2 regions of the Agromyces silvae genome follow, and region 1 is predicted to be linked to the other one. Evidence: predicted binding sites of a transcription regulator. Region 1 holds the regulator's gene; the other holds the start of a gene.
The links. The regulator LexA, encoded in region 1, represses DNA repair genes until DNA is damaged. The targets are predictions, from matches to a motif close to TCGAACANNTGTTCGA.
Positions count from the first base shown of each region.

Region 2: a site for LexA is predicted at 8,287-8,302, ahead of QU602_RS04560 (HNH endonuclease signature motif containing protein). Genes of this name have one in related genera too.

Region 1 is NZ_CP133018.1:1,906,594-1,920,877, reverse strand. It holds gene hisH (imidazole glycerol phosphate synthase subunit HisH) at 1-51, opposite strand, end outside; gene hisB (imidazoleglycerol-phosphate dehydratase HisB) at 48-662, opposite strand; gene QU602_RS08850 (histidinol-phosphate transaminase) at 673-1,761, opposite strand; gene QU602_RS08845 (LysM peptidoglycan-binding domain-containing protein) at 1,845-2,225, opposite strand; gene lexA (transcriptional repressor LexA) at 2,536-3,213, shown strand; gene QU602_RS08835 (alpha/beta fold hydrolase) at 3,244-4,038, opposite strand; gene metE (5-methyltetrahydropteroyltriglutamate--homocysteine S-methyltransferase) at 4,199-6,532, opposite strand; gene QU602_RS08825 (methylenetetrahydrofolate reductase) at 6,529-7,485, opposite strand; gene hflX (GTPase HflX) at 7,701-9,245, opposite strand; gene QU602_RS08815 (class I SAM-dependent methyltransferase) at 9,290-9,898, shown strand; gene dapF (diaminopimelate epimerase) at 9,926-10,807, opposite strand; gene miaA (tRNA (adenosine(37)-N6)-dimethylallyltransferase MiaA) at 10,813-11,733, opposite strand; gene miaB (tRNA (N6-isopentenyl adenosine(37)-C2)-methylthiotransferase MiaB) at 11,735-13,354, opposite strand; gene QU602_RS08795 (regulatory protein RecX) at 13,387-14,193, opposite strand; gene recA (recombinase RecA) at 14,271-14,284, opposite strand, start outside.
Region 2 is NZ_CP133018.1:971,564-985,847, reverse strand. It holds gene QU602_RS04600 (class I SAM-dependent methyltransferase) at 1-707, shown strand, start outside; gene QU602_RS04595 (hypothetical protein) at 790-999, shown strand; gene QU602_RS04590 (ATP-binding protein) at 1,062-3,356, shown strand; gene QU602_RS04585 (DUF805 domain-containing protein) at 3,494-3,949, shown strand; gene QU602_RS04580 (DUF805 domain-containing protein) at 4,125-4,556, shown strand; gene QU602_RS04575 (ATP-dependent DNA ligase) at 4,649-6,172, opposite strand; gene QU602_RS04570 (GntR family transcriptional regulator) at 6,314-6,985, shown strand; gene QU602_RS04565 (1-aminocyclopropane-1-carboxylate deaminase) at 7,122-8,144, shown strand; gene QU602_RS04560 (HNH endonuclease signature motif containing protein) at 8,324-9,940, shown strand; gene QU602_RS04555 (ArsR/SmtB family transcription factor) at 10,013-10,999, opposite strand; gene QU602_RS04550 (cupin domain-containing protein) at 11,045-11,428, shown strand; gene QU602_RS04545 (DUF4287 domain-containing protein) at 11,479-11,769, shown strand; gene QU602_RS04540 (GNAT family N-acetyltransferase) at 11,810-12,229, shown strand; gene QU602_RS04535 (3-methyladenine DNA glycosylase) at 12,268-13,212, shown strand; gene QU602_RS04530 (SDR family oxidoreductase) at 13,196-13,954, opposite strand; gene QU602_RS04525 (hypothetical protein) at 13,951-14,284, opposite strand, start outside.

The DNA of each region.
Region 1 (14,284 bases):
CACATTGCCCGACCCGTAGTCGAGCACGACGACCCGAGGGCTCGCGCTCACAGCGCACCCTTCGTCGACGGGACGCCGATGACGAGCGGGTCGAGTGCCTTGGCCTGGCGGAACGCGCGCGCGAACGCCTTGAACTCGGCCTCCGCGATGTGGTGCGGGTCACGGCCGCCGAGCAGGGTGAGGTGCACGGTGAGCGCGGCGTTGAAGGTGATGGCCTCGAACACGTGGCGCACCATGGAGCCCGTGAAGTGACCGCCGATGAGGTGGTACTCGAAGCCGGCCGGCTCGCCCGAGTGCACGAGGTAGGGGCGCCCCGAGATGTCGACGACGGCCTGCGCGAGTGCGTCGTCGAGCGGGACCAGCGCGTCCCCGTACCGCGAGATGCCCGACTTGTCGCCGAGCGCCTGCTTGATCGCCGCGCCGAGCGCGATGCCGACATCTTCCACGGTGTGGTGCACGTCGATCTCGACATCCCCGGACGCGCGGACCGTGAGGTCGCTCAGCGAGTGCTTGGCGAACGCGGTGAGCAGGTGGTCGTAGAACGGCACGCCCGTCTCGATGTCGCTCGTGCCGGTGCCGTCGAGGTCGATCGACAGGTCGATGCTCGACTCGCTCGTCTCGCGCTGCACGCGCGCGGTACGGCCTGCGTTCGGGGAGGTCATACGCTCAATCCTATTGGGCCGACCGGGGCGCGAACGGCGCGATGGCTTCGAGGAACGCGGTTGTCTCGGTCTCGGTGCCGGCCGTCACCCTGAGGCTGCCCGGCAGCCCGATCTCGCGAATCAGGATGCCCCGTTCGAGCAGTCCCTCGAACACCGCGTGCGGGTCGTCGACGCCGTCGAAGAGCACGAAGTTCGAGCCGCTCCGATAGGCGCGGAATCCGAGTCGTTCGAGCTCGTTCGAGATGCGCTCCCGCTGGAGACGGATCTCGTCGACCATCGCGAGCATCTGGTCGGCGTGCGCGAGCGCACCGAGCGCTGCCGCCTGGGTGAGCGCGGACAGGTGGTACGGCAGGCGCACCAGGCGTAGTGCGTCGATGGTGGCGGGATCTCCGGCGAGGTAGCCGACCCGTGCGCCCGCGAAGGCGAACGCCTTGCTCATCGTGCGTGAGACGAGCAGTCTCGGCCGGCCCTCGAGCAACGTGAGCGCACTGGGCGTGCCCGGGTCGGCGAACTCGAAATACGCCTCGTCGACGACCACGATGCCGCGTGCCGCGTCGGCGACGGCCTCGACGGTGTCGAGCGAGAGGGGGGTCCCGGTCGGATTGTTCGGGGCGCACAGCAGGACCACGTCGGGATCGTGCTCGCGGACGGCCGCGACCGCGGTCTCGGGGCTCAGCTCGTAGTCGGCGTCGCGCCCGCCGGTGACCCACGCGGTGCCGGTCCCGGCCGCGAGCAGCGCGTACATCGAGTAGGTCGGCGCGAACCCCAGCGCGGTGCGCCCCGGGCCGCCGAACGCCTGCAGGATGTGCTGCAGCACCTCGTTCGACCCGTTCGCGGCCCAGATCTGCCGCGGCTCGAGCCCGTGACCGAGGTACCCGGCCAGTGCCGCGCGCAGCTGGGTGAACTCACGATCGGGATAGCGGTTCAACCCGAGGATCGCCGCCGCGACGCGCGCGACGATGTCGTGTGCCACGGCCTCCGGAATCGGATGCGTGTTCTCGTTGACGTTCAACGCAACGGGAACGGCCTGCTGCGGCGCACCGTACGGTGCCTTGCCACGGAGGTCGTCTCTGATGGGGAGATCCTCGAGACTGGTCACCAGATCATGCTATCCACGGCGACGGCAGCCCTCGCGCAGGCGCCTTCACGTGCACAGCACGCGTGCGCAGCGCAGCCCGCGGCTCAGCGCACGGCGGGCAGGGCGAGCTGCTGACCGGGCTGCACCACCGCGCCGTCGAGCCCGTTGAGGCGCACGATGTCGGCGATGACCTCGCGGGGGTCTTCATCGGGCGCGATCGACTCCGCCAGTTCCCACAGCGTGTCGCCGTGGCCGACGGTCACGACCTCGAGCGGGGCGACCGGCACCCCACCTCCGTCGGCGGCCGCCATGCCCGCGCCGAGCACCGACACCGAGGCCACGATGGCGACCGGCAGTGCCGCGAGCGTCGTCAACACGACCCGGCCGCGACGCGTGATCCGCAGCCGCGTCCGAGGGGCGGGTGCACCGGCGCCGACGTTCGCCCCGAAGCCGCCGTGGGCGTCGATCGTGTTCGACTCGCTCATGGTTCCTCCTGACGTTGCCGCGACCGATTCCGATTCCGAGCCGCATCCGCCGCTCGGCCGGGAGCGGCGGATGCGAAGCTCTGTTCCGAATGTATCTTCGAATGAGCGCCCGCGCAAGGTGTCTCTCCATTTCTTCTGCCTCGGCCTGCGCCCGTGAATGTGCGAGAACAGGCGCGACACGCTCGAACATATGTTTGATGCGTGCCCGCCGGGCAGATACAGTTTCGAATGTCCGAGAACAGTCGATCAGACACCACCGACATCCGGTCGCGAGGCGACCGCAACGAGGGGCGAGACCGTGAGCACCGACATCGACCGAACGCCGGAGTCCGGCTCGCGACGGCGCCGTAGCAAGGCGCTCACGCCCAAGCAGACCGCCATCCTCGAGGTCATCCAGCAGTCGGTCGCCGACCGCGGCTACCCGCCGAGCATGCGCGAGATCGGCGACGGCGTGGGCCTCTCCTCGCTCTCGAGCGTCACGCATCAGCTCAATCAGCTCGAGCTCGCCGGGTACCTGCGCCGCGACCCCAACCGGCCGCGCGCGCTCGAAGTGCTCATCGAGCTGCCCGGGAGCGAGACCCGCGCCTCGTCCAGCGAGCCGATCCCGATCAACGATGCGGCGATGGTCCCCCTCGTCGGTCGGATCGCCGCGGGCGTGCCGATCATGGCGGATCAGCAGATCGACGAGGTGTTCCCGCTCCCCCGCCAGCTCGTCGGCAAGGGTGAGCTCTTCATGCTCAAGGTCGTCGGCGACTCGATGATCGACGCCGCGATCTGCGACGGCGACTGGGTCGTCATCCGATCCCAGAAGGACGCGGAGAACGGCGAGATCGTCGCCGCGATGCTCGACGGCGAAGCGACCGTGAAGGTGTTCCGGCAGCGCGACGGGCACACCTGGCTGCTGCCGCGCAACAGTGCGTTCGAGCCGATCCTCGGCGACGCGGCCGAGGTGCTCGGCAAGGTCGTGGCGGTGCTGCGGGCGGTCTGAGCGCGGGCCGGCGCGCTCAGCGACGGCGGCTCAGCTGCGCGTCGCGGGCGACGTGCGCCCGGCACGCATCGACACCGGCTGCAGCGACACCGGCTGCAACGGCGCCGGCACGCTGCGCAGCCACTCGAGCACGGCGGACATGAACCCGGCATGGTCGTCGCGGAAGACCGTGTGCCCGGTGCCCTCGATCGTCTGCACGGTCATACCCTGCCGCCGCAGCCGCCCGGCGATCTGTTCGGTGATGAGCAGGCTCTTCTCGGCCAGCACGACGAGGGTCGGCGCCACGAGCGACACCGGTGGGACGAGCCGCCGGGTGTCGCTGAAGCCGAGGATCGTGCGCTTGTCCCAGTCGCGCAGCGTGGCGAGCTCGATCTCGACGTCTTCGGCGTGCCACTTGGGGTTCATCTTGACGAGCGCCGACCTGCGCGGGCGCGGGGCGAGCGCGAAGAAGAGCTTGAACGCGAGCCCGCGCAGCCCCGTGGGGAACGAGAACGCGGGGTCGATGTAGATCGCGGCGCGGGGCGCCATGCGGTCGGCGACGAGGCTCGCGACGAGCCCGCCGAGCGAGTGGCCCATGACCACGTCGGGCGGGCCGTCGAGCAGCGGTGTCAGCGTCTCGACCACGTCGTCGGCCCACGCGGCCGGCGAATAGCGGTCGGCCCGCGGGCTCCGGCCGTGGCCCGCGAGGTCGACCGCGATGACCCGGAAGCCGTGCGACTCGAGCTCGGCGGTGACCCGGTGCCACGCCCGCGAGTCCGACATGATGCCGTGGATGAGGATCGCGGTGCGGGGCCCGTACCCGGTCTCGGTGACGGCCAATCGCATGCCTCTCAGGCTAGGCGGCGCACCTGGGCGGTCACTTCGAGTGGACCGCATGCCACGTGTGAGTCGCGACCGCCGCGCCCGGTCGCCGCGTCCTGCGGGCGGACCGCGGCCGGGACATCCGATCGCCGGATGCCCCGGCCGCGCACGCGACGCGACTCGCTCAGCCGGGGACCGCGATCCCGGCGCGCACGGCCTTGGTCGCGGCGATGATGTGCTCGAGCGAGGCGATCGTCTCGTCATACCCGCGGGTCTTGAGCCCGCAGTCCGGATTGACCCAGAGCCGGCTCGCCGGAATGGCGCCGACCGCACGCTCGAGCATCGAGCGCACCTCGTCGGTGCTCGGCACCCGGGGCGAGTGGATGTCGTAGACCCCCGGCCCGATGCCGTGGTCGAACCCGCTCGCGGCGAGGTCGTCGACGACCTCCATCCGGCTGCGCGCGGCTTCGATCGAGGTGACGTCGGCGTCGAGGTTGCGGATCGCGTCGATGACGACCCCGAACTCCGAGTAGCAGAGGTGCGTGTGCACCTGTGTGGGTGCCGCCGCGCCGCCCGTGGCGAGCCGGAACGCGCCGACCGACCAGTCGAGATACGCCGGCTGGTCGGCGCGCTTCAGCGGAAGCAGCTCGCGCAGCGCGGGTTCGTCCACCTGGATGATCCGGATGCCCGCCGCCTCGAGGTCGGCGATCTCGTCGCGCAGCGCGAGCGCGACCTGTCGCGCGGTGTCCGCGAGGGGCTGATCGTCGCGCACGAATGACCACGCGAGGATCGTCACGGGACCGGTGAGCATGCCCTTCACCGGCTTGGCGGTGAGCGATTGCGCGTACGTCGACCAGGCGACCGTCATGGGCTCCGCCCTGGCGACGTCGCCCCAGAGGATCGACGGCCGCGTACACCGTGAGCCGTAGGACTGCACCCAGCCGTGCTCGGTCACGGCGAAGCCGTCGAGCAGTTCGGCGAAGTACTGCACCATGTCGTTGCGTTCGGGCTCGCCGTGGACGAGCACGTCGAGCCCCAGCTCCTCCTGGAGACGGATGACCCGTTCGATCTCCGCACGCATCTCGGCGCGGTACGCGGCCTCGTCGAGCTCGCCCTTCGTGAGCCGTGCCCGGGCCCGGCGGATCTCGGTGGTCTGTGGGAACGAGCCGATCGTCGTGGTCGGCAGCTCGGGCAGCTCGAGCGCCGACTGCGCCTCGACCCGGTCCGCGTAGCCCGCTCGTGAGAAGTCCGAGTCGGCGAGCGCGCCGAGCCTGGCCCGGACCGCCGGTACGCGGACGCCCGGCGCTTCGGCGCGATCCTGGAGCGCCTCACGAGCCACGGTGAGCTCGGCGGCGATCGCCTCGGGGCCGTCGGCGAGGCCGCGTGCGAGCGTCGCGACCTGTTCGACCTTCTGATCCGCGAACGCGAGCCAGCTCACGAGGCGGGGGTCGAGCTTCGTCTCGTCGGCCACGTCATGCGGGACGTGGAACAGCGACGTCGAGCTCGACACCGCAACGCTGCCGGACCAGGCGCGGAGCGCCTCGGCACGTGCGAACGCGGCCTCGAGATCGCCACGCCAGATGTTGTGCCCGTCGACGACGCCCGCGACGAGCGTCTTGGCGGCGAGCGACTCCTCCGTCGCGGGATCGAGGCGGTCGGGCGCATCGCCCCTGACCAGGTCGAACCCGATCGCCTCGACCGGCGTCGCCGCGAGCGCCGGAAGCGCATCATCGAGTCCGCCGTAGGGCGCCGCGACGAAGATCGCGGGACGGCTCGATGCCGCTCCGAGCGCGTCGTACGCGACCCCGATCGCCTCGAGGACCCGGTCGCGCGGGGCGTCGAGGGTCTCGCTCACGAGCGCGGGCTCATCGAGCTGGACCCATTCCGCGCCCGCCTCGGCGAGCGCCGCCAGCAGCTCGGCGTACACCGGAACGAGGTCGGCGAGCCGGTCGAGCGGCTGGAACTCCGCGGGCGCGTCCTCGGTCGGCTTCGCGAGCGCGAGCAGCGTCACCGGCCCGACCAGCACGGGACGCGTGAGGTAGCCATCGGCCAGCGCCTCACGGAACTGGCCGAGCAGCGCCCCGGGCTGCGCGCTGAACACCGTGTGCGGTCCGATCTCTGGGACGAGATAGTGGTAGTTCGAGTCGAACCACTTCGTCATCTCGAGCGGCGCGTCGGCCGCCTCGCCGCGAGCGATCGTGAAGTATCCCGCGAGGTCCACGCCGTCGCCGCCGACGAGGCGCTGGAATCGTTCGGGCACCGCGCCGACCGCGAGCGCCGCATCGAGCACCTGGTCGTAGTACGAGAACGACTCCGGGATCGCCGAACCGCCGCGTTGGAGACCGAGCCCGGCGAGCCGCTCCCGCGTCGCACGCCGAAGCTCGGCGGCGCGTGCCTCCAGCTCGACCGCATCGATGCCGCCCGACCAGAACGCCTCCACCGCGCGCTTGAGCTCGCGGCGCGGTCCGATGCGCGGGTAACCGAGGATCGTCCCGGTCGGGAAAATGGGCTCGCTCATGTGTTGGTCACATTCCTCTCTTCGGCGGGTCGCGACGACGGCATGAGACCGAGCCGGTCCAGCACGCCGAGCACGGCCTCGTGTCGGTTGAAGGTGTACAGATGCAGGCCAGGGGCGTCCGCGAGCACCTCGCCCGCCAGACGTGCGGCATACGCGACGCCGATCTCGTTCTGGGCGTCGGCGTCGGGCTCGATCTCGAGGTCGATCGCGAGCTGCGCCGGCGGTTCGACCCCGGTGAGCTGCGTGAGGCGCGCGAGCCGGCTCGGCGTGGTGACCGGCATGATGCCGGGCACGATCGGGATGCTCACCCCGGCGGACCTCGCACGAGCGACGAATCCCAGGTAGTCGTCGGCGTGCCAGAACAGCTGGGTGATCGCGAGCGTCGCCCCCGCGATCTCCTTCGCCAGAAGCGTGTCGACGTCCTGCTGCGGGCCGCGGGATCGCGGATGCCCGGTCGGGAACGCCGCGACCGCGACCCGCTCGGGTCGGGGCCGCTCGCGGATCTCGGAGGCCCCGGGCAGCCCGGGGATGCCCGCCTGCGTGAACGGCTCTCGCTCCTCCTGCACGCGGTGGATGAGCTGCACGAGCTCGGCCGCGCTGCCGAGGTCGCCGAGGCCGTCATCCTCCGCCCCGAGCGGCGGATCGCCGCGGAGCGCGAGAAAGCTCGTGACCCCGGCGTCGAGGAAGTCCCGAACGAGCCGATTGGCCTCGGCGTGCGACGAACCGACGCAGGTCAGGTGCGCCATGGGCTCGACGTCGGTCTGGTCGAGCATGTACCGCAGCACCGTGAGCGAACGCTCACGCGACGAGCCGCCGGCGCCGAACGTCACCGAGATGAACGCCGGGTGCGCCTCGGCGAGCCGATCGATGGTGCGCCCGAGCGCGAGCGCCGCGGCGTCGGTGCGTGGCGGGAACAGCTCGAACGAGATGGGCGTGCCGTCGTTCGCTGCCATCTCGCTCCTGCCGCCGCACGCCGCGTCGGTCGGAGGCCGCGCGGCACACCGCGCTCCCCCGCCGGACTCGGTCGGGTGGATCTCGCGGGCGGGTGCCGGGCTCGGCGGTCGCTCCACGCGGCGGGCATCCGGCCCGCCGCCGTCGATCACGAGCGACGATACGCCGAGTTCGTGCTCAGCGGGAGGGGTATTGCGGTGAATGACGTCGACGCGTCCTACGCGAGCGCGTCGGCCGCCGTGAACTCGGCGAGCTGTGCCGCGTGCTCGGGCGAGGCGAGCGCACGGATCCGCGTGCCCTCCTCGGCGTACTCGACGGAGAGCACTCGGCCGGTCTCGTGCAGCTCCGAGACGATGTCGCCGCGGTCGTACGGCACCAGCAGGTCGACCTCGACCGACGGGTCGGGCAGCAGCCGCGCGATCGCGTCGAGCACTTCGCGCACGCCCTCGCCCGTGCGGGCGGACGCGAACACCGCGTTCGGCTCGAGGCCGCGCAGCACGAGTCGGTCCTCGGGCGTCACCAGGTCGGCCTTGTTGAAGACGACCAGCTCGGGGATGTCCCGCGCGCCGACCTCGCCGATCACGTCACGCACCGTGGCGATCTGGCCCGCCGGATCGGGATGCGCCGCATCGACGACGTGCACGATGAGGTCGGCGTCGCCGACCTCTTCGAGCGTCGACCGGAAGGCTTCGACGAGCTGGTGCGGGAGATTCCGGACGAAGCCGACGGTGTCGGCGATCGTGTAGATCCGACCGTCGGGCGTCGTGTTTCGCCGGACCGTCGCATCGAGCGTCGCGAACAGGGCGTTCTCGACGAGGACGCCGGCACCCGTGATCCGGTTGAGCAGGCTCGACTTGCCGGCGTTCGTGTACCCGGCGATCGCCACAGACGGCACCGCGTTGCGTCGCCGGTTGGCGCGCTTGGCCTCGCGGGCCGGCTTCATGCCCGCGATCTGACGCCGCAACTTCGCCATGCGTGAGTGGATGCGCCGCCGGTCGAGCTCGATCTTCGTCTCACCCGGTCCGCGGGAGCCCATGCCGGCACCCGCGCCGCCGACCTGACCACCGGCCTGCCGCGACATCGACTCGCCCCAGCCGCGCAGTCGCGGCAGCAGGTACTCGAGCTGCGCGAGCTCGACCTGCGCCTTGCCCTCGCGGCTCTTCGCGTGCTGACTGAAGATGTCGAGGATGACCGCGGTGCGGTCGATGACCTTGACCTTCACCGCGTCCTCGAGCGCACGACGCTGACTCGGTGCCAGCTCGGTGTCGGCGACCACGGTGTCCGCGCCGAGTGCGGCGACGATGTGCCGCAGCTCCTCGACCTTGCCGCGACCGAGATAGGTCGACGGGTCGGGGTGCGGGCGACGCTGGAGGACGCCGTCGAGCACGCGCGCTCCCGCCGTCTCAGCGAGGGCGGCGAGCTCGCGGAGCGAGTTCTCGGCGTCTTCGAGCGAGCCCTGGGAGTACACGCCGATGAGCACGACGTTCTCGAGCCGGAGCTGCCGGTACTCGACCTCGGTGACGTCCTCGAGCTCGGTCGAGAGCCCGCCCACGCGGCGCAGTGCGGCGCGCGCCTCACGGTCGTACTGCTCGCCGTCGCCGTTCGGCGACGACGAGGAATCCGTCCACGTCGAGGCATCCGGATCGCCGCTCTGGATCGAGGTGGCCTCGTTCGCGCCGAACCGGGCCACGCCCGCGTGCTGGTCAGCGCTGCGCAGGACGCGCTCGACGGCGTCGTCGGAGCTTCGTTCAGCGTCGTTCATATGTCTCCACCCTACTTCTGATTCCTGTGCGATAGGTTCCCCCTATGTCCCAGGAGCACTACTTCTCGTCGAGCCCGGCCGCGCCTGGGGCGCTTCGCGAGATCGCGGTCCGTCTCGCTGGCCGCGACCTGAAGGTCGTGACGGCACCCGCCGTGTTCAGCCCGCAGCACGTCGACGCCGGCACCCAGGCGCTCCTCGACGCCGTGCCCGAGCCACCCTCGACGGGGCATCTGCTCGACCTCGGCGCGGGCTGGGGCCCCATGGCGCTCACGATGGCGATGGCGTCGCCGGATGCCACGGTCTGGGCCCTCGACGTCAACGAGCGGGCCCTCGACCTCGTGCGACGCAACGCCAAGCGCCTCGGCGTCACCAATGTGAACGCCGTGCTGGCCGCCGATGTTCCCGAGGACGTGCGCTTCGCCGCGATCTGGTCGAATCCGCCGATCCGGGTCGGCAAGGCCGTGCTGCACGGCCTCATGCACGAGTGGCTGCCGCGACTCGAATCGGACGCCGCCGCCTGGCTCGTCGTGCAGAAGCACCTCGGCGCCGACTCGTTCCAGCGTTGGCTCGCGACCGAGTTCGCCGATGGCTACGAGGTGACGCGGGCCGCAACGTCGAAGGGGTTCCGGCTGCTCGAGGTCCGTCGCGGCTGAACGCCCGTCGCGCCGGGAACGACGTCGTCAGGCCAGGCTCAGCACACCGTCGAACACGAGCTCGGCCGGGCCGGACAGCGCCACGTGCTCGCCATCGGCGGCGTCGAACATGCGAACGCCGAGCGTGCCACCCGGCACCTGCACCCGCCAGTCCTTCGGCGCCCCCGCGCCGGCCCAGTGCCGCACCGCGAGCGCCGCGGCCACCGCACCGGTGCCGCACGACAGCGTCTCGCCGGAACCGCGTTCGTGCACGCGCATGCGGATGCGTCCGATGCCGTCTTCGACGAGCGGATCCGCGGGAACCACGAACTCGACGTTCGCGCCGGCCGGCAGCTCGGGCTCGAGGATGGGCGCGTACCCGAGGTCGAGCCCGGCGAGCTCGTCGTCGTCGGCCAGCGCGACCACGACGTGCGGGTTCCCGACATCGATGCCGAGGCCGGGACGGGCGACCGGCAGGCTCTTGGCGCGCACCAGCGAGTCGTCTCCCGACAGCCGCCAGACACCGAGATCGGCCTGGAATCCGTCGGCCGACCGGCTCACCCGGCGGACCCCGGCGCGCGTGCCGATCGCGAGCTCGCCGCCGGCGGGCAGCTCGACGAACCCTTGATCGAGCAGATACGACGTGAACACCCGGATGCCGTTGCCGCACATCTCGGAGACCGAGCCGTCGGCGTTCCAGTAGTCCATGAACCACACCGCGTCGCGGGCCTCGGCGATCGCCGACGCGCCGGCTTCGAGATTGCGCGACCGCACCGCGCGAATGAGTCCGTCGGCGCCGACCCCGAACCGCCGGTCGCACACCGCGGCGATCTGCGACGGCGTGAGCTCGGTGTCCCCCTCGGGGTCGGCGAACAGCACGAAGTCGTTGCCGGTGCCCTGCCCCTTGGTGAACCGCAGATCGAATGGCATGCGGATCAGTCTAGGGCGGCCAAGCGACGCAGCTCGCCCGCGCGAGCGGCCGGGTCGGTGGCGTCGAGCACGACCTGGCTGGGGTAGCGCTTGAACCAGCTCACCTGCCGGCGGGCGTAGATCCGGGTGAGCTGCTGGGTCTCCGCGATCGCTTCGGATCGGGTCATCCGCCCGTCGAGCTGGGCGAGCGCCTGCGCGTAGCCGATCGCCCTCCGCGCGGTGACGCCGCGCTCGAGACCCGCGGGCAGTAGGCCGGAGACCTCGTCCACGAGACCGGTCGCCCACATGGCCTCGACTCGCCGGTTGAGGCGCTCGACGAGCGACGGGCGATCGCTGTGGAGATGGACGACGTGGTGCGGGCGCCACGGCACCGGTTCGTCGGGCAGGCGTGCCGCCTTGGGCTCGCCGGTCAGCTCGATGACCTCGAGCGCCCGGACGAGCCGACGCCCGTTCGCCGGATCGGCGCTCGCGGCGGTCTCGGGGTCGATCTCGCGCAGCCGGGCGTGCAGCGCGCCCGCGCCGAGGGTCGCGAGCTCGGTCTCGAGCCGCGCCCGGATCGCCGGATCGGTGCCCGGGAATCGGAAGTCGTGAATCACGCCGGACACGTACAGACCGGAGCCGCCGACGAGGAGCGCGACGGAGCCGGCCGTCTCGATGCGCTCGATCTCGCTGCGCGCCGCGGCCTGATATACGGCCGCCGATGCCTCGTCGGTGACGTCGAGCACGTCGAGCAGCCGATGCGGCACGCCGCGGCGTTCGCCGGGGCCGAGCTTCGCGGTGCCGATGTCCATGCCGCGGTACAGCTGCATGGCATCGGCGTTCACGACCTCGGCGGCACGTCCGGTGCGCGACAGGGCGTCGGCGAGGTCGAGCGCGAAGCCGGATTTCCCGGTGCCGGTCGCGCCGACGATCGCGATGAGAGTCACGTCAGCGTTGTGAGTCGGTCGGATCGTAGATCGGCATGGTGCCCACACCCGGGGCGACGAGCGGATCTCGCACCCTGAGCGATGGCAGGCCGAGCGAGACCCGCCCGGCGGCGGCGCTCGAAGCCCCCGGCGTCGTGGGCACACCGCAGCTGTCGGCCTGCTGCCGATCCCAGGCGTCGCCGGCTCGAGTGCGCCGGATCGTGAGCGGCGAGCCGTCGACCGCGTCGGCGATGAGGTGGAACGACCCCGCCTCGGTGATCGTCACGGAGACGACATCGCCCGGGCGGGGCTGCTCGGAGCCCGCAGGGACCTCGAAGTGCACGAGCCTGCTGTCTTCGGCGCGGCCCGAGAGCCGGTGCGTCTCCGCATCCTTCTTGCCCTCGCCGGTCGACACCAGCACCTCGACCGAGCGACCGATCACCCGCTCGTTCTCTTCGCGCGAGATGCGATCCTGCAGGGCCGTGAGCCGCTCGTACCGCTCTTGCACGACGGTTTTCGGGATCTGGTCGTCCATGGTCGCGGCCGGCGTGCCCGGACGCACCGAGTACTGGAACGTGAACGCCGATGCGAACCGCGCCGCCTCGACCACGCGGAGCGTCTCTTGGAAGTCCTCCTCGGTCTCGCCCGGGAATCCGACGATGATGTCGGTCGAGATCGCCGCGTCGGGGATCCGGGCGCGCACCCGGTCGAGGATGCCGAGGAACCGTTCGGATCGGTACGACCGGCGCATCGCTTTGAGCACCCGGTCGGAACCGGACTGCAACGGCATGTGCAGCTGCGGCATGACGTTCGGCGTCTCGGCCATCGCATCGATGACGTCGTCGGTGAACGCCGCGGGGTGCGGGCTCGTGAAGCGGATGCGCTCGAGACCCTCGATCTGCCCGGCCGCGCGCAGCAGCTTGCCGAACGCCTGCCGGTCGCCGAACTCGACCCCGTAGGAGTTCACGTTCTGGCCGAGGAGCGTCACCTCGATGGCGCCGTCGTCGACGAGGGCCTGGATCTCGGCGAGGATCTCACCCGGGCGGCGGTCCTTCTCTTTGCCGCGAAGCGACGGCACGATGCAGAACGTGCACGTGTTGTTGCAGCCCACGGAGATGGAGACCCAGCCGCTGTAGCTCGAGTCACGCTTGGTCGGCAGCGTCGACGGGAAGACCTCGAGCGCATCGAGGATCTCGAGCTGCGCCTCCTCGTTGTGCCTGGCGCGTTCGAGCAGGCTCGGCAGCGCGCCCATGTTGTGTGTGCCGAAGACGACGTCGACCCAGGGGGCCTTCTCGAGGATGACGTTCTTGTCTTTCTGCGCGAGGCAGCCGCCGACGGCGATCTGCATGCCCGCGTGGCGCTTCTTGACGCTCGCGAGGTGGCCGAGATTGCCGTAGAGCTTGTTGTCGGCGTTCTCGCGCACGGCACAGGTGTTGATGACGACGATGTCGGGCTCGACGCCGTCGGCCGGGACATAGCCCGCCGCCTCGAGCGAACCCGACAGGCGCTCGGAGTCGTGCACGTTCATCTGGCAGCCGAACGTGCGCACCTCGTAGGTGCGCGGCGCGATCGTCGCGGTCTCGGCGGGCGCGGTCTCGGCGGGCGCGGCCTCGGCGGGCGCGGCCTCGTTGAGGGTGCTCATGATCGATCCAGTCTACGAGCGATCCGCGCGGCCTACGATCCGTGTGTGGAGAGGGCCGCGGCAACCGCCTCGCGCACGACGGCGCCGTCGTAGCCGCGTCGCTGCAGGAATGCCGTGAGTCGCCGCTCGGCGACCTGGCGGTCGAGCCCACCGAGCTGGCGGGCCCGGCGCTCGGCGACCGCGAGTGCCGTGTTCCGCTCGAGGTCGGGATCGAGAGCCTCGAGCGCGGCCCGGGTCGCCTCGGCGCTCACGCCGCGCCGGGTGAGCTCGGCGAGGATCGCACCGCTTCCGCGCCCGCGCCGCTCGGCGCCGGTGCGGACGAGTTGCTCGGCGAGCCGCACATCGTTGAGATAGCCGAGCCGCTCGTAGCGCTCGATCCACTCGTCGACCTCGGCCTCATCGAGACCGTGCTCGGTCAGAACGTCGCGCACCTCGGCGACCGAGAGCGACGATCTGCGGAGGCGGCCGATCACCAACCGGTCGATGCGCGCGTCGCGCTCGACGCCCGGCTCAGCCGGGTCGGCGGTCTCGGCACGCCCGTCGAGATGCGCCACCGGGCGACCCGAACCCGTTCGAGCGGGATGCGTGCCTCGCCGCGCCGGATACTGCCGTTGCAGACGCTCGCACGAGTCGTCGTCTGACGCCTCGTTCCAGCGGTCGGCGTCGGCCTCGGCATCGACCTCGGCATCGACCTCGCGATCGGAGTCGACCTCGGCGGCGGGACGCGCGCTCCGGCGCGCACTCGCGTCGCCGCCCCGGTCGACGCCCGGAATCGCCCACGGAAGATACGAGACCGGGGCGAGGTGCTCGGTCTCGCCACCACGTGATGTGTCGCGCATCGCTCCCCTCCCCGGTCTCGCGCTCTGCCGTCGGTACGGTCCGTGCGTGCGGCGTCAGCCGCCCGCATCGTCGCCGGTCAGGCGCCCTTGC
Region 2 (14,284 bases), 940 kb from region 1:
ACGCGGTCGACGTGCGACCAGGAGACCGAGTGCTCGACATCGCCGCTGGATCCGGCAATGTCGCGATCCGCGCCGCACTGCGCGGGGCGACGGTCGTCGCGACCGATCTCGCACCCGAGCTGTTCGACGAGGGCCGACGGCTCGCGACCGAGGCCGGCGCCGAGCTCGAGTGGCGGGCGGCCGACGCCGAGGCGCTGCCGTTCGACGACGGCGCGTTCGACGTGGCGGTGTCGAGCGTCGGCATCATGTTCGCCCCGCACCACGAGCGGGCGGCCGCCGAGCTGCTGCGCGTGGTGCGGCCAGGCGGACGGATCGGACTCCTGAGCTGGACGCCCGAGGGCTTCATCGGCCGCATGTTCGGCGTCATGAAGCCGTATGCGGCCCCGCTCCCGCCCGGCGCCACGCCCGCCCCGCGCTGGGGCGACGAGTCCCACGTCCGCGAACTGCTCGACGACGCCGTCGACGACGTCGTCGTGCGCCGGGAGACCGTCGAGGTCGACCGGTTCACCGACCCGGAAGAGTTCCGGGACTACTTCAAGACCAACTACGGCCCGACGATCGCCGTCTACGCGCGCATCGCCGGCGAGCCCGACCAGGTCGAGGCACTCGACCGGGCGCTCGTCGAGCACGCGCGCGAGGCGGGCCTCGACGGCCATGGCGGCACCATGCGGTGGGAGTACCTGCTCGTCACCGCCCGACGCCGATGAACCAGTGCTCACAGTGTCGGCGTCTCATTGTGAGATGGCGACATCGTGAGCACAGTTCAGCATTTGAGAGGAACACCCCACCATGTACGTCTCCGAATCCCACTTCCCGTGGCTGCAGCGCGCGGGGGACGCGCGCATGGAGCAGCAGCTCGAGCAGCGCAGGGTGATCGCCGAGCGACTCGCCGAGGACCGCGAGGCCGCCGCAGGCTGGACGGAAACGGCAGGCCGACGAGGCATCCGCCAGCTCCTGCCGACCCGCCTGCTGCACCACCACGCGCGACCCGCGATGTGACCGGCGCACCATCCAGCACCCACCCCGTGACGCCCCGGCCCGCCCGTCCTACAATGGGCGGCGTGTCGGGGCAGTCGCTGACCCCGCGTGAACGGGCGGTGCTCGCCGCCGTCGGGCGGCGCCTGAACAACTCCGAGATCGCCGCGGAGCTGTTCATCTCGGTGCGCACGGTCGAGAGCCACATCGCGGCGCTGCGACGGAAGCTCGGCGTCGACACCCGCGCCGACCTGGTCGCCGCAGCCGGCATGCGACGCGGCGCACCGGTGCGAGTTCCCGCGACGGCGTTCCTCGGCCGCGACACAGAGCTCGCCGACCTGCACGACCGACTGACGCGGCACCGATGGGCGACCATCGCCGGCCCCGGCGGCGTCGGCAAGACCCGGCTCGCGCTGGAGTACGCGCGGGCCCACGACGGCGACCTGGTGCCGCTCGTCGTCGAACTCGAGCACGCGGGACCTGACGACGTCGTCGCCCGGATCGCGCGGGCCGTCGAGCTGGAGTCCGCGCGCAACACCGACCTGCTCGCCGCGGTCGGCCTCGCGCTCGCGGCGCACCCCTACCTCCTCGTGCTCGACAACGTCGACCGTGTGGGCGTCGAGGTGCACCGTGTCGTCGATGCGCTGTCGGCGAGCGCGCCCGGACTGCGCGTCATCACGACCTCGCGCACCCCGCTCGGCTCGGAGTCGGTGCTGCACGTCGACCCGCTCGCCACCGACGGCCCGGCCGCGCCGGGCGTCCGGATGTTCCTCGACCGGCTCGACCGGTCGGGGCGGCCGCCCGCGCCGGGCGACCGCGAGCTCGCCGAAGAGGTCTGCCGCCGCGTCGACGGCCTCCCGCTCGCCATCGAACTGGCCGCGGGCGTCGCCAGACACCTCTCCCTCGCGGAGCTCGCCGCGCGCCTCGATCGCGACTTCGCGACGCTCGATCGCGCGGCGCCCGCCGGGCGCCATCGCACGCTGGAGACGGCGTTCGCATGGACGTGGGATCTGCTCACCGGCGACGAGCGCGACGTGCTGTGCCGCCTCGCCGCGCTCCCCCGCACCTTCGACGTGGACCTCGCGACCGCCGTGACCCACCCCGGCGCCGAGGGCGTCGTACTCCGGCTCCTCGACCACTCCATGCTCGTGCCGGCGACCGGCTCGCGGTTCCGCATGCTCGCCGTCATGCGCGAGTTCGTGCAGGCACGCACCGACCCTGTGGTCATCCGAGACGTGCTCGCGCGGCACGCCGAGTACTACGCCGAGATCGCACGGCATTTCGTCACACTCGCCCGCATCGACGACAGCCCCGCCGCGATGGGGCGTTCGGCCCTGCTCTGTCCCGAGGTGAACGCGGCACTGCGCTGGGCGCTTGCGGCGGAGCATCCGACGGCCCTGTCGCTCGCCGCCTCGCTCGCGGTGGGCATCGAGCAGTACGGGTCCGACGCCGACAGCGTGCACTCGATCGCGATCGCCGCGCGCGATGCGCGCGTGCTGCGCGACGCGACGACCGAGGACCTGCTCGCGTTCGGCATCGGGCTCTGCTACCTGGATCTCCCCCTCGTCGACGAACTCGCCGGGCGCGCGCTGGATGCCGCGCGCGACGCCGACGATCGCTCACGGCTCTCGGCGCATCACCTCGCCGGCATGTCCGACGCATACCGGGACCGCGGAGCCGCCGCCATCGCCCACCTCGACGAGGCCGAGCGGCTCGCGATCGCGCTCGACGACCAGTGGGAGCTCGCGGCGGTGCGGCAGATGCGCGGGATCGCGCTGCGCGACGGATCGATCGGCGAACCGGCCGCCGCGATCGCGGAGTTCGCCTCAGCGATGCACGGCTACGCGCTCGCGGGCGACGCGATGCACGTCAACAATGCGCGGTACATGATGGCCATCACGGCCGCCGAGCACGGCCTGCATGTCGGTGAGGCCGCCGGCTGGGCCGCCGAATGCGTCGACTACGCGAGCCGCGTCGGCAATACGCACGAGCTCGCGCACGCGACCCTCGTGCAGCAGATGCTGCGGGTTCCGGATGCCGCGGCGAAGCTCGGCGAGCTGACGGAGACGTTCCGTCGCCTCGGCGACGCCCGGTGCCTCACACGCTGCCTCCTCATGGCCGCGGACCGCGCGGCACCTGCTGATGCGCTCCCTCCCCTGGAAGAGGCCCTGCATCTGGCCGACACGACGGGCGACGAACACTACCAGATCGCCGCGCTCGAGCGCCTCGTCGGGGCCTACTGGACCGCAGGCGACCGGATGCGGGTACGGACCGCCCTCGGACGGCTCGAGCTGCTCGCCGGACCGGAAACCGCATCGACGGCCGCGACGGCGGCCGGCGCCCCGGTCGATCTCGCGATTCGCGACGGGGCAGGGCGGTGACGTCATCGAGAGTGGTTTCCGTCACAAAGGGTGAAAGCGGACACCCCTGACCGCTACGCTGTGCAGCGCCCTGCACCGCAGTGCAGCGGGGTCCGGGGGGCCGGCGCTGCGAGTACACATCCCACTGAAGGAGTCCCATGACCGCGCAGAACACCTACGCCCAGTCCGACGACCTGTCGCAGCCCCTGTACGGCGCGACGTTCGGGCAGGCGATCGGCCGATTCTTCAAGAAGTACGCGACGTTCTCCGGCCGAGCGAGCCGCAGCGAGTTCTGGTGGTGGTTCCTGATGAACGTGATCGTGAGCGTCGCGATCTCGATCATCTCCGCGTTCGGCGGCGGCGCCGTCTCGATCAATCCCGCGACCGGCAGCTTCGCGTTCAACTCGGACAACTGGATCAGCACCAGCCTGAGCGGTCTGTGGTTCCTCGCGACCGTCGTGCCGTGGCTCGCGCTCGCCTGGCGACGGCTGCACGACTCCAACAAGCCCGGGCCGTTCTGGTTCCTCGGACTCATCCCCATCGTCGGTCCGATCATCCTGCTCGTGTTCTTCCTCCTGCCCTCGGACCCCGCCGGCGCGCGCTTCGACCGCTGACCCGGCGTCGAGCCGACACGCCGGCAATCGCGGAACTCAAAGCGGATACTCGGCTACCGATACGCTGTGCATCGCTGGTCGACGTCCGGGGGGACGTCGTGGGCGTGATCTCTCGCGCTGCGCGGTCTCCCTCATGCCCGCCTGGCTCGAATCACCACCCTACGAAGGAGCCTCAATGACCGACACCTACACGCAGTCCGCCCCGCTGTCGCAGCCGCTCTACGGCGCGAGCTTCGGCCAGGCCATCTCGCGGTTCTTCAAGAAGTACGCCACGTTCTCCGGCCGCGCGAGCCGCAGCGAGTTCTGGTGGACCGCGCTCGTCGTGTTCCTCGTGAACGCGGTCATCTCGGGCATCATGTCGACCGGGATCATCCCCGACGAGAACGGCGTCTACGGACCGACCTACGCGATCGGCCTCGTGCTCAGCATCGCGTGGTTCCTCGCCACGATCGTGCCGTGGCTCGCGATCGTGTGGCGCCGCTTGCACGACACGAACAAGGGCGGGCCGTTCTACTTCCTGGTGTTCATCCCGATCGTGGGCGGCATCATCGTGCTCATCCTGCTCGCACTCGAGTCGAACCCGGAGGGCGCGCGGTTCGACCGCTGACGCACATCGCACATCGCACATCGCACATCGCACATCGCGCATCGTCAGATGGGGCCGGCTCCTCGGAGTCGGCCCCATCTGCGTGCCCGGGCTCAGCCGCGCAGCAGTGATCTGAGCGATTGGATCGTGTCGGCCTCGGCCGGCTCCTTGTCGTCTCGATAGCGCTTGACGCGAGCGAATCGCAGCGCGATGCCACCGGGATACCGACTGGAGCGCTGCACACCGTCGATCGCGATCTCGACGACCGTGGTCGGAGCAACCTGCACCGTCGAGGCGGTGCGCGCGGTCTCGATCTCTTGGAAGTACGTCGTCTGCCAGGTCAGCAGCGCGTCGGTGAGGCCCTTGAACGTCTTGCCGACCATGACGAACCCGCCGGCGTCGCCGAACTCGCCCGTGGGGTCGTACGCTCCGAGATGCAGGTTCGACAGCCAGCCCGTGCGCCGCCCGTACCCCCACTCGGCGGCGAGCACGACGAGGTCGTAGGTGTGCACGGGCTTCACCTTCACCCAGCTCGACCCGCGCCGGCCCGCGGCGTAGCTCGAATCGACGGCCTTCACCACGACGCCCTCGTGCCCGGCGTCGAGCGCCTCGCGTGAGACGCGCTCGGCCTCGCCGGGGTCTGCGGTGATGACCCCGGGGATGCGGTGCGCCGGCGCGATGCGTTCGAGTTCCGCGCGCCGCACCGCGAGCGGCTCGTCGATGAGGTCGCGGCCGTCGACGTGCAGCACGTCGAAGAACCACGGATGCAGCACCGCTTCGCGCGCGGCCTCGGCCCCGAACCGGGACATGGTGTCTTGGAACGGTCTCGGGGCGTCGTTCTCGTCGAGGGCGAGCGTCTCACCGTCGAGGATGACCTCGCGTACCGGCATCGCGCTGACCACCTCGACCACCTCGGGCAGGCGACGGGTGATGTCGGCGAGGTTGCGCGTGTACACCCGGACGTCGTCACCGTCGCGGTGCACCTGGATGCGCGCTCCGTCGAGCTTGTACTCCACGGATGCCTCGCCGGTGGTCGCGACCGCCTCGGCGGCGGTGGCCGCCGTCGCCGCGAGCATCGGCAGCACCGGCCGGCCCACGACGAGACCGACCGCCTCGAGGTCGCCGGGCTCGCCGGTCAGTGCGACGCGCGCGGTCTCGCCGAGGTCGCCCGAGAGCATGGCCGCGCGCCGCACGGCCTCGCCGGGCCGGTCGGCCGCGCGTGCGATCGCGTCGATCACGACGCCCTCGAGCGCACCGGTGCGCATCTCGCCGAGCAGCATGCGGCCGAGGAAGTCCTGCTCGCGCTGCGTCGCTCGCGCGGTCAGGTCGCGGACGGCCGTCGTGCGGCGCTCGGCCGAGCCCGCGCCGGACAGCGTCGTGAGACGCGCGAGGAACTCGTCGACGTCGGCGATCGTGAGGCTCGGCTCGCCCGCAGGATCGGCCGATGCCTTCGACAGCCCTCGCCAGCCGACGCCCACCCGACCCTGTCGCGGCTTGCCGAGGAGGAAGCCGATGGCCGGAGCCAGCTCGTCGGGCGCGAGCGCCCGGAGCACGCCGGCGAGCGCATCGACCTTCGCGAGACGCGATCTCGTCGACGCGACGGCCTCTGCGACCCCTACGAGCTCATCGAGTAGCACGGGGTCAGTCTGGCACCCGCCACCGACACCGCCGAGGGCTTGCGAACGAGGCGTGCGCACGGGCGATGCGGCCCGCTCCACGGCCGAGGATCACCGACGTCGGGTTTGACTTTTGCCCGCCAGTAACGTGCAATATTTCACATGCCGCTGACCAGCCCCCGAGTCGCGCGTCCGGCCTCGCTGCGCGACTACGCGTACACCGAGCTCCGGGACGCGATCGTCAGCGGCGAGCTCGCCCCGGGCGAACGCCTCCGCGACCCCGAGCTCGAGCAGTGGCTCGGCGTGAGCCGCACGCCGATCCGGGACGCGATCGCGCGCCTCGAGCTCGCCGGGCTCGTCCGCACCCAGCGCGCGAAGCAGACCATCGTCTCCCCGCTCGACACGCGAGCCGCGCTCGCGGCCCAGCGGATCGCCGCCTCCCTGCACGAGCTCGCGGTTCGTGAGGCCGTGCCGCAGCTCACCCAGGCCGATCTCGACGCCATGCGCACGGCCAACGACGCGTTCTCGTCCGCGCTCCACGCCGGCGACGTGGACGCCGCGATCGCCGCGGACGACGACTTCCACGGTGTGGCCGTCCGCGCCAGCGCCAACCCGTTGCTGCCAGCCCTCCTCGAACAGGTCACCCCGCAACTGCGCCGCCTCGAACGCGCCCGCTTCGGCTCGCTCGCGGGCCGCGGGTCGGTCACCGACCATGAGCGCATCGTCGAACTGTGCGCGGCCGGCCTCGCCGACGAGGCCGCGCTCGCCGCGCGTGAGAACTGGTCGACGCTCGGCCGACTGCTCGAGCTCGAGGAGACGCCGGCCACGCCGTGACCATCCGCGTCGAGACATCCGCAGTCCGAGGCATCCGCGTCGAGACATCCGCCATCCTGACCACCGCGACCCCAGCCATCCGCCCTCCCAGCCATCCGTACCGCCGAATCTGCCGACCAGCATCAGGAGCCAGCCCATGCCCATCTCTGATTTCCCACGCCACCCACTGACGTTCGGGCCGAGCCCGGTGCATCCGGTCGACCGTCTGAGCGCGCACCTCGGTGGGGCGCGCATCTGGATGAAGCGAGAGGATGTCGCGAGCGGGCTCGCCTACGGCGGCAACAAGGTCCGGAAGCTCGAATACCTCGTGCCGGACGCCCTCGCGCAGGGCGCGGACACGCTCGTCTCGATCGGCGGCGTGCAGTCCAACCACACCCGGCAGGTGGCCGCGGTCGCCGCGCACCTCGGCATGAAGGCCGTGCTCGTGCAGGAGCACTGGGTGAACTGGCCCGACGCGGTCAACGACCGGGTCGGCAACATCCTGCTGTCACGGCTCATGGGTGCCGACGTGCGCCTCTCGCCCGCCGGGTTCGGCATCGGGTTCAAGGAATCGTGGCGGCAGGCGATCACCGACGTCGAGGCGGCCGGCGGCACGCCGTACGCGATCCCGGCGGGCGCCTCGGATCACCGGCTCGGCGGGCTCGGCTTCGCGAACTGGGCGCACGAGGTCGCCGCGCAGGAGCGCGAGCTCGGCGTGTTCTTCGACACGATCGTGGTGTGCGCCGTCACCGGCTCGACGCTCGGCGGCATGATCGCCGGGTTCGCCGACCTGGAGGCGAACTTCGGCGGACGCCCGCGTCGCGTGATCGGCATCGACGCGTCCGCCAAGCTCGACGAGACCCGCGAGCAGGTCGGGCGCATCGCGCGCAACACGGCCGAGCTGATCGGCGTCGGGCGCTCCCTCCGCGACGACGAGGTGACGGTGCTCGAGGGCTGGGCCGGCGACGAGTACGGCATCCCGGTGGAGTCGACGGACGAGGCGATGCGCCTGACCGGGCGTCTCGAGGGCGTGATCCTCGACCCGGTGTACGAGGGCAAGTCGATGGCGGGACTCATCGATCTCGTGTCGAGCGGCGAGATCGGGAAGGACTCGAACGTGCTCTACGCCCACCTCGGCGGGCAGCCCGCGATCAACGCGTACAGCGGCCGGTATCACTGACCGCTGGAGCCCAGCGGTCGGGACACCTCGCACATCCGGCGCTCGACGGAGATCGGCGCTGCGGCGTGACCGGACTGGTGCCTTGCCTGAGGGGCGAGATACCGCGAAGACGCGTCAGCAGTTCTCCACAGGTTGGCCGAGTTCGAACATGTGTTCGAGCATATTGCTATGCTCTTCGTATGTCCGAACCTCCGCCGTCAGCCGCACCCGCCTCTGGCGCCGACGACGGGCGCCCGACGGTGTCGCCGGCCCCGCATGATGGATTGGCTCTGCTGGTCGAGGCGGCGGTCGCCCAGCGACGCACGGCCGCGAGGCACGACGCGCAGCGGCTGTCCCATGTGTTCCGGGTACTCGAGTTTGCCGCCGCGCACACGGAGTCCTTCGTGTCCGCCCGATTCGACGGCGCGCCGGCGCGGGACCTCGCGCGACGAGCGGCGATCGCCGAGCTCGCCGTCGCGTTGAAGATGACCGAGCGACGGGTCGATCGCCTCGCGTCGGATGCCGCGGTGCTCTGCCGGCAGTTGCCGGCTGTCCTCGACGCAATGCGCCGCGGCGACGTGGACTACGAGCAGGCGAAAGCGGCCATCGACGCGATCGAGCCGCTCACCGGCCAACCCGAGCTCGTCGCGGCACTCGATGGGCAGCTCGCAGAACTCGCGCGTACCGTGAACCCGGCCCAACTGCGGCGGGCCACTCGGCAGCTCGTCGAACGTGTGCAGGCCGACTCGATCGCCGCGAGGCACGCGAAGGCACGCGCCGAGCGCCGGGTCGAGGTACACCCTGCACGGGATGGCATGGCGTGGTTGCACCTCTTGCTGCCGGCGGCCGATGCGCTGCTGATCAAGAATCGACTGTGTCAGGCCGCCAACCGCCTGCCCGATTCCGACCAACGAACCGGTCCCAACGGCCGGCCCGATTCCGACCGGCGGCCTGCTCCCGACCGGCGGCGCCGTTCCGACCACCTGCATGACCGCGCCGATCGGTCGCCGCGCGACCCCGGGTCCGAAAGAGGGCTCGACCAGCTCCGAGCCGACCTCGCGCGCGATCTCCTGTTGTACGGGCTTCCGCCCGACCCTGCGCTCCCTCAACCCGCGCACCCCGACCCCGCGCACCCCGACGACCCGATACCCACCTCCGCGCCACCCAACGCTGCGCCACGCAACGCTGCGCCACCCAACGCTGCGCCAGCCGGCACCGCACAACCCGGCACCGCACAACCCGGCACCACCCCAGCCAACTACTCGCGCGCTCGCGAAGTGCTGACGGGCATCCGGCCGACGGTGCACGTGACGGTACCCGTGATGACGCTCATCGGCCGCACCGACGACCCCGGCACACTCGACGGGTACGGTCCCATCGACGCCGACACATCTCGGAAGCTCGCGAGCCAGGCCCCATCATTCACTCGCTTGCTGACCCACCCCGTCACATCCGCAGTGCTCGACGTAGACCGCACCAGCTACCGCGTCCCCGCCGATCTCCGGAAATGGCTCCAGGTCCGCGACCAGACGTGCCGGTTCCCGGGGTGCGGCCGCCCCGCGATCGGCTGCGACCTCGACCACTCCGAGGACTGGGCCGGCCAGCAGGGGCGCACAGCGCACGACAACCTCGCGCACCTCTGTGCGGCCCATCACCACCTGAAACACGACACCGCCTGGTCGGTTCGGCACCTCGAGCACGGCGTGCTCGAGTGGACCTCCCTGACCGGTGCGCGGTACCGCACCCTTCCCGAGGGCATCCGCACCGCGCCGCCCCCACCGGCATCAGCGTCAGAGCACGAGCCGCCCCCATTCTGACCGCCGATCGCCATGCGTTCCGTCACTCCCCCTGTGCACTACAGCTACACCCCACCGCCTACACCCCGCCGCCTACACCCCGCCGCCCACCATCGCCTCGCCGAGCGGCGTGCGCACGTGCCGCACGCGGGCCCCGTCTCGCGTGCTCTGCATCAGCCCGGCGTTGCGCAGCACGGTGAGGTGGTGCGATGCGGTCGACACCGCGAGGCCGCCGTCGGCCGCGACCTCCGAGGTCGTGCGTGGCTCGTGCCCCGCGAGCAGGATCGCGGCCCGTGCCGGACCGACCAGCGCGGCGAGTGCGCGCGCCGCCTCGGCCGAGTCGCGTGCCCACGTCTCCGTCACGCCTTGGGCGGGGTAGAACAGCGTGGGCTGCGCGGGCGGCTCGGTCAGCACCGCGCAGCGAGCGGCCATGACCGACGGTACGAGGACGAGCCCGCTCCCCCGGCAGTCGAGCACCTCCCGGTGCGTGCGCATCGCGACCCGCACCGCGTCGCCGTGCCACTCGACCGCCTGGTTCAGCGCGCCCACCATCTGCGCGACGCCGTGCGCGGCGATCCGTCGTGAACGCACCGCGATGTCGGCGCGGAGGATCCGTTCCAGCTGCTCCCAGACCGGCGCGAGCAGCGCCGCCCACACCTCGAGCCAGGCGTCGGCGATGAGCTCGCGCGTCAGCTCTGGCTGCTCGCGCATGCGCACGATCGCGGCCCGGCGAGCGCCGGTCGAGCGATCGATCATCTTGCCGAGGTCCGCCCGCATGAGCTCGGGTGGCACGCGGCGCAGCCGCTCGGCCTCATCGTCGGGCGTCACGTCCCAGGTCGGCGTGGTCGTGAAGAAGTCCGGGAAGTAGCCCTCAGCCCCGATCACGAGCGCGAGCAGGTCGAACGAGTCACGCGGCACGCGGTCGCGTACCGCACGCAGCCAGCCCCACTGCAACGGATGCTCCGGCGGACGCAGCACCACGCGCACCGCATGGCACAGCTCATGGCCCGGCGAGACGCCGAATCGAATCGCCGAGATGTCGTCCGGCGCCAGCCGGAAGTCGACGACGTTTCGATCCACATCGAAATGCTATCGAGCGGATGCCTCGTGGCCGAGGCTGAACGCATGTCCACCGCCACCTCCAGCGCCACCACCACCAGCGCCACCACCGCGATCGTCTCGCCGGAATCCATCCGCATCGGAACCGGCCGCAGCCGCCGCTTCGTCGGCCGTGAGCACGGCGCCGGCATCTCCTACTTCTACGTCGACGCAGCACCGGACGACGGGCCCGATCTGCACCGGCACCCGTACGCCGAGACCTGGGTCGTGCTCGACGGCGAAGCCGTCATCACGATCGGCGATGAGCAGGTCACGGCCGTCGCCGGCGACACCGCGACCGTCGGCGCAGGCGTCTGGCACGCCTTCACGGCCGGCGGCACGCAGCGACTTCGCATCCTGTGCATCCACGCATCCGACATGATCATCCAAGAGTTCGCCGACGAGCTCTGAGCCACGACACCCACCGACCCCGACCCAGACCCCGACAGGAGCACGCAGTCATGTCCTTCCAGTCCTACCTCGACAACATCGAGACCAAGACCGGCCTCACCCCGCGCCAGTTCATCGAGCTCGCTCGCGAGCGCGGATTCGATTCGTCGACCAAGGCCACGCCGATCGTCGCCTGGCTCAAGGAGGACTACGGTCTCGGCCACGGCCATGCGATGGCGCTGGTCCACGTCATCACCAAGGGTGACCGGATCTCGGCGAAGCACGTCGGCACCGGCGGCACCCACAGCGACGCGTCCGACCGGCTCTGGCTCGACGGGCAGGCCACCAACCCGGCCGCCTGACCCGGCGCCCACACCCCGCACGGATTGGCAGGATAGTCGCATGGTCCTCGCCTTCCGCATCTCATCCGACCCCGCCGACCTGGATCGCGAACGCGTCCACCGCTGGCTGAGCACCGACGCGTACTGGGCGATCGGCCGGCCCCGCGAGGTCCAGGACGCGGCGATCGACGGCTCGCGGAACTACGGCGCGTACGACGAGGCATCCGGTGACCAGGTCGCCTACGCGCGCGTCGTGACCGACGGCGTCACGTTCGCGTGGCTGTGCGACGTGTACGTCGACCGGTCGGTGCGCGGCGAGGGCGTGGGCGTCGCGCTGGTCGGGCACGTGGTGACCGAGATCCGGGCGCTCGGCGTGGGTCGCATCGTGCTCGCGACGGGCGACGCGCATGGACTCTACGAGCGGTTCGGGTTCGCGGCCATCGACGCCCCTGAGCGGTGGATGATGCTCGGCGCCTCCTGAGCGCCATCCATGCGCGCGCCATCAGAACGTCGCCTACGATCGAGCGCGTGACGATCCTGCCCGCCGCCGAATGGCGCGAACGCGAACGTGCGCACGCGGCACGCGCCGACGCGCTCACCGCCGGGCATCGCGCGCGCACCGCGCGCCGCGAGACGCATCCGATCGAGGACTTCCTGTTCACCTACTACGCGTACTCACCGAGCCTGCTGCGTCGCTGGCACCCGGGCACGGGCGTCGAGCTGGCGGATGCCACGGGCGGACCAGGCGGCACCGAACCCCGCGCCGGCTGGCGCTGGTACGCGCCCGGGGCGACCGCCGGCTCGCTCACCGTCGACGCGGCCGCGATGCGGCGCGAGAAGGCGCCGCTGCTCACGGCGGTCGAGCGCATCCTGCGGTCCACGGTGTCGCGGCCCGGATCGTTCGGATGCTTCGGACTGCACGAGTGGGCGATGGTGTACCGGCAGCGTGCGCACCGGCACCCCGTGCCGCTGCGGCTCGGCCAGGGCGCGACCGACGAGGTCGTCGACGCGCACGACCTCCGCTGCACTCACATCGACGCGTTCCGGTTCTTCACGCCCGAGGCGACACCCCGCAACCGCTTCGCGCCCACGCGCGAGTCACAGCCCGAGCTCGAGCAACCCGGCTGCCTGCACGCGAACATGGACGTCTACAAATGGGCGGTGAAGCTCGGCCCGCTCGTGCCCGGCGAGCTCCTGCTCGACGCGTTCGAGCTCGCGCGCGACATCCGGTACCTCGACATGCAGGCCTCGCCCTACGACATGGAGCCGTGGGGCGGCGAGCCGGTGCGCATCGAGACCGCCGACGGCAAGGCCGAGTACGTCAGGCGGCAGCGCGGGTTCGCCGAGCGGGCGAACGAGCTGCGACGGCAGGTGCTCGCGGCGGCGTTCGGCGCGCGGACGCCCACCGGTGCGCAGGTTACGTCTGCGGCGTCCGAAGGTGCGCAGGCTACGTCTGCGGCGTGACCTCCGCTGCGAGCCACTCGTCGAACGACTGCGTGCCGAGATCGGCGCTCCCGGGCGCAGGCAGCAGGATCCCCGCTCGCATCGCGCGCCCGAACGCCCCTGGCAGCGGGAACTCGAGCACGCGCGTCTTCCGCCCGTTCGCCCTGAGCCAGCGGCGTGCGAGGTCGGCCATGCGCTCCTCGCGCGGACCCGCCAGGTCGCGCACACGTCCGGCCGGTGCCCCCGTCGCGAGCTCGACCAGCCGCACCGCGACCTCGCGGGCCGCAACCGGCTGCGAGCGCATCTTGGGCACGAGCGCGAGCGGCCCGAACGTCGTCTGGCCGAGGATCTGCGGGGCGAACTCGAAGAACTGCGTCGCGCGGAGCAGCGTCCACGGCACCGCACCCGCTCCGACGAGCTGCTCCTGCAGCTGCTTGCCCGCGTAGTAGCCCTCGGGCGCACGATCGGTGCCCACGATCGAGAGTGCGACGTGGTGTCCCACGCCCGCCGTCGCCTCGGCGGCGAGCAGGTTGCGGGTGACCGCACCGAAGAACTCGCGCGACTTCTCGGCCGACTGCGTCTGCACCGAGGCGACGTCGATGACCACGTCGACCCCCGCGAGCGCGCCGGCGATCCCGGTGCCGGCGACCAGGTCGACACCCGACGAGCGGGTCAGCACGGCGGATTCGTGGCCGAGCTCCTCGACCCTGGCGACGACCTGGCGCCCGACGGCGCCCGTCCCTCCTGCGACGGCGATCTTCATCGTGCGGCTTCCTCTCGTTCGGTGGTCGTGGCGGGGTTCGCGCGCTCGCGCCGCGGCGGGATGCACAGCGGGATCGCGAGCACGAGCGACGCCGCGAGCGAGATCGGCTGCCCGATCGCGTCGATCGGCGCGAGATGATCGAGGTGCCCGAGGTGGTAGACCAGGTGGGGCACGGAGAACACCAGCCAGGCGACGCCGACCGCGACCGAGGCATCCGCCCGGCGCATGAGCGCCGCGACCGCGCTCGCGGCCGCCAGCGCGAGGTAGAGCGATCCGACGTCGCGGATCAGGTGCTCGTTGAACGGGCCGTCGCCCGACACCCACGGGCCG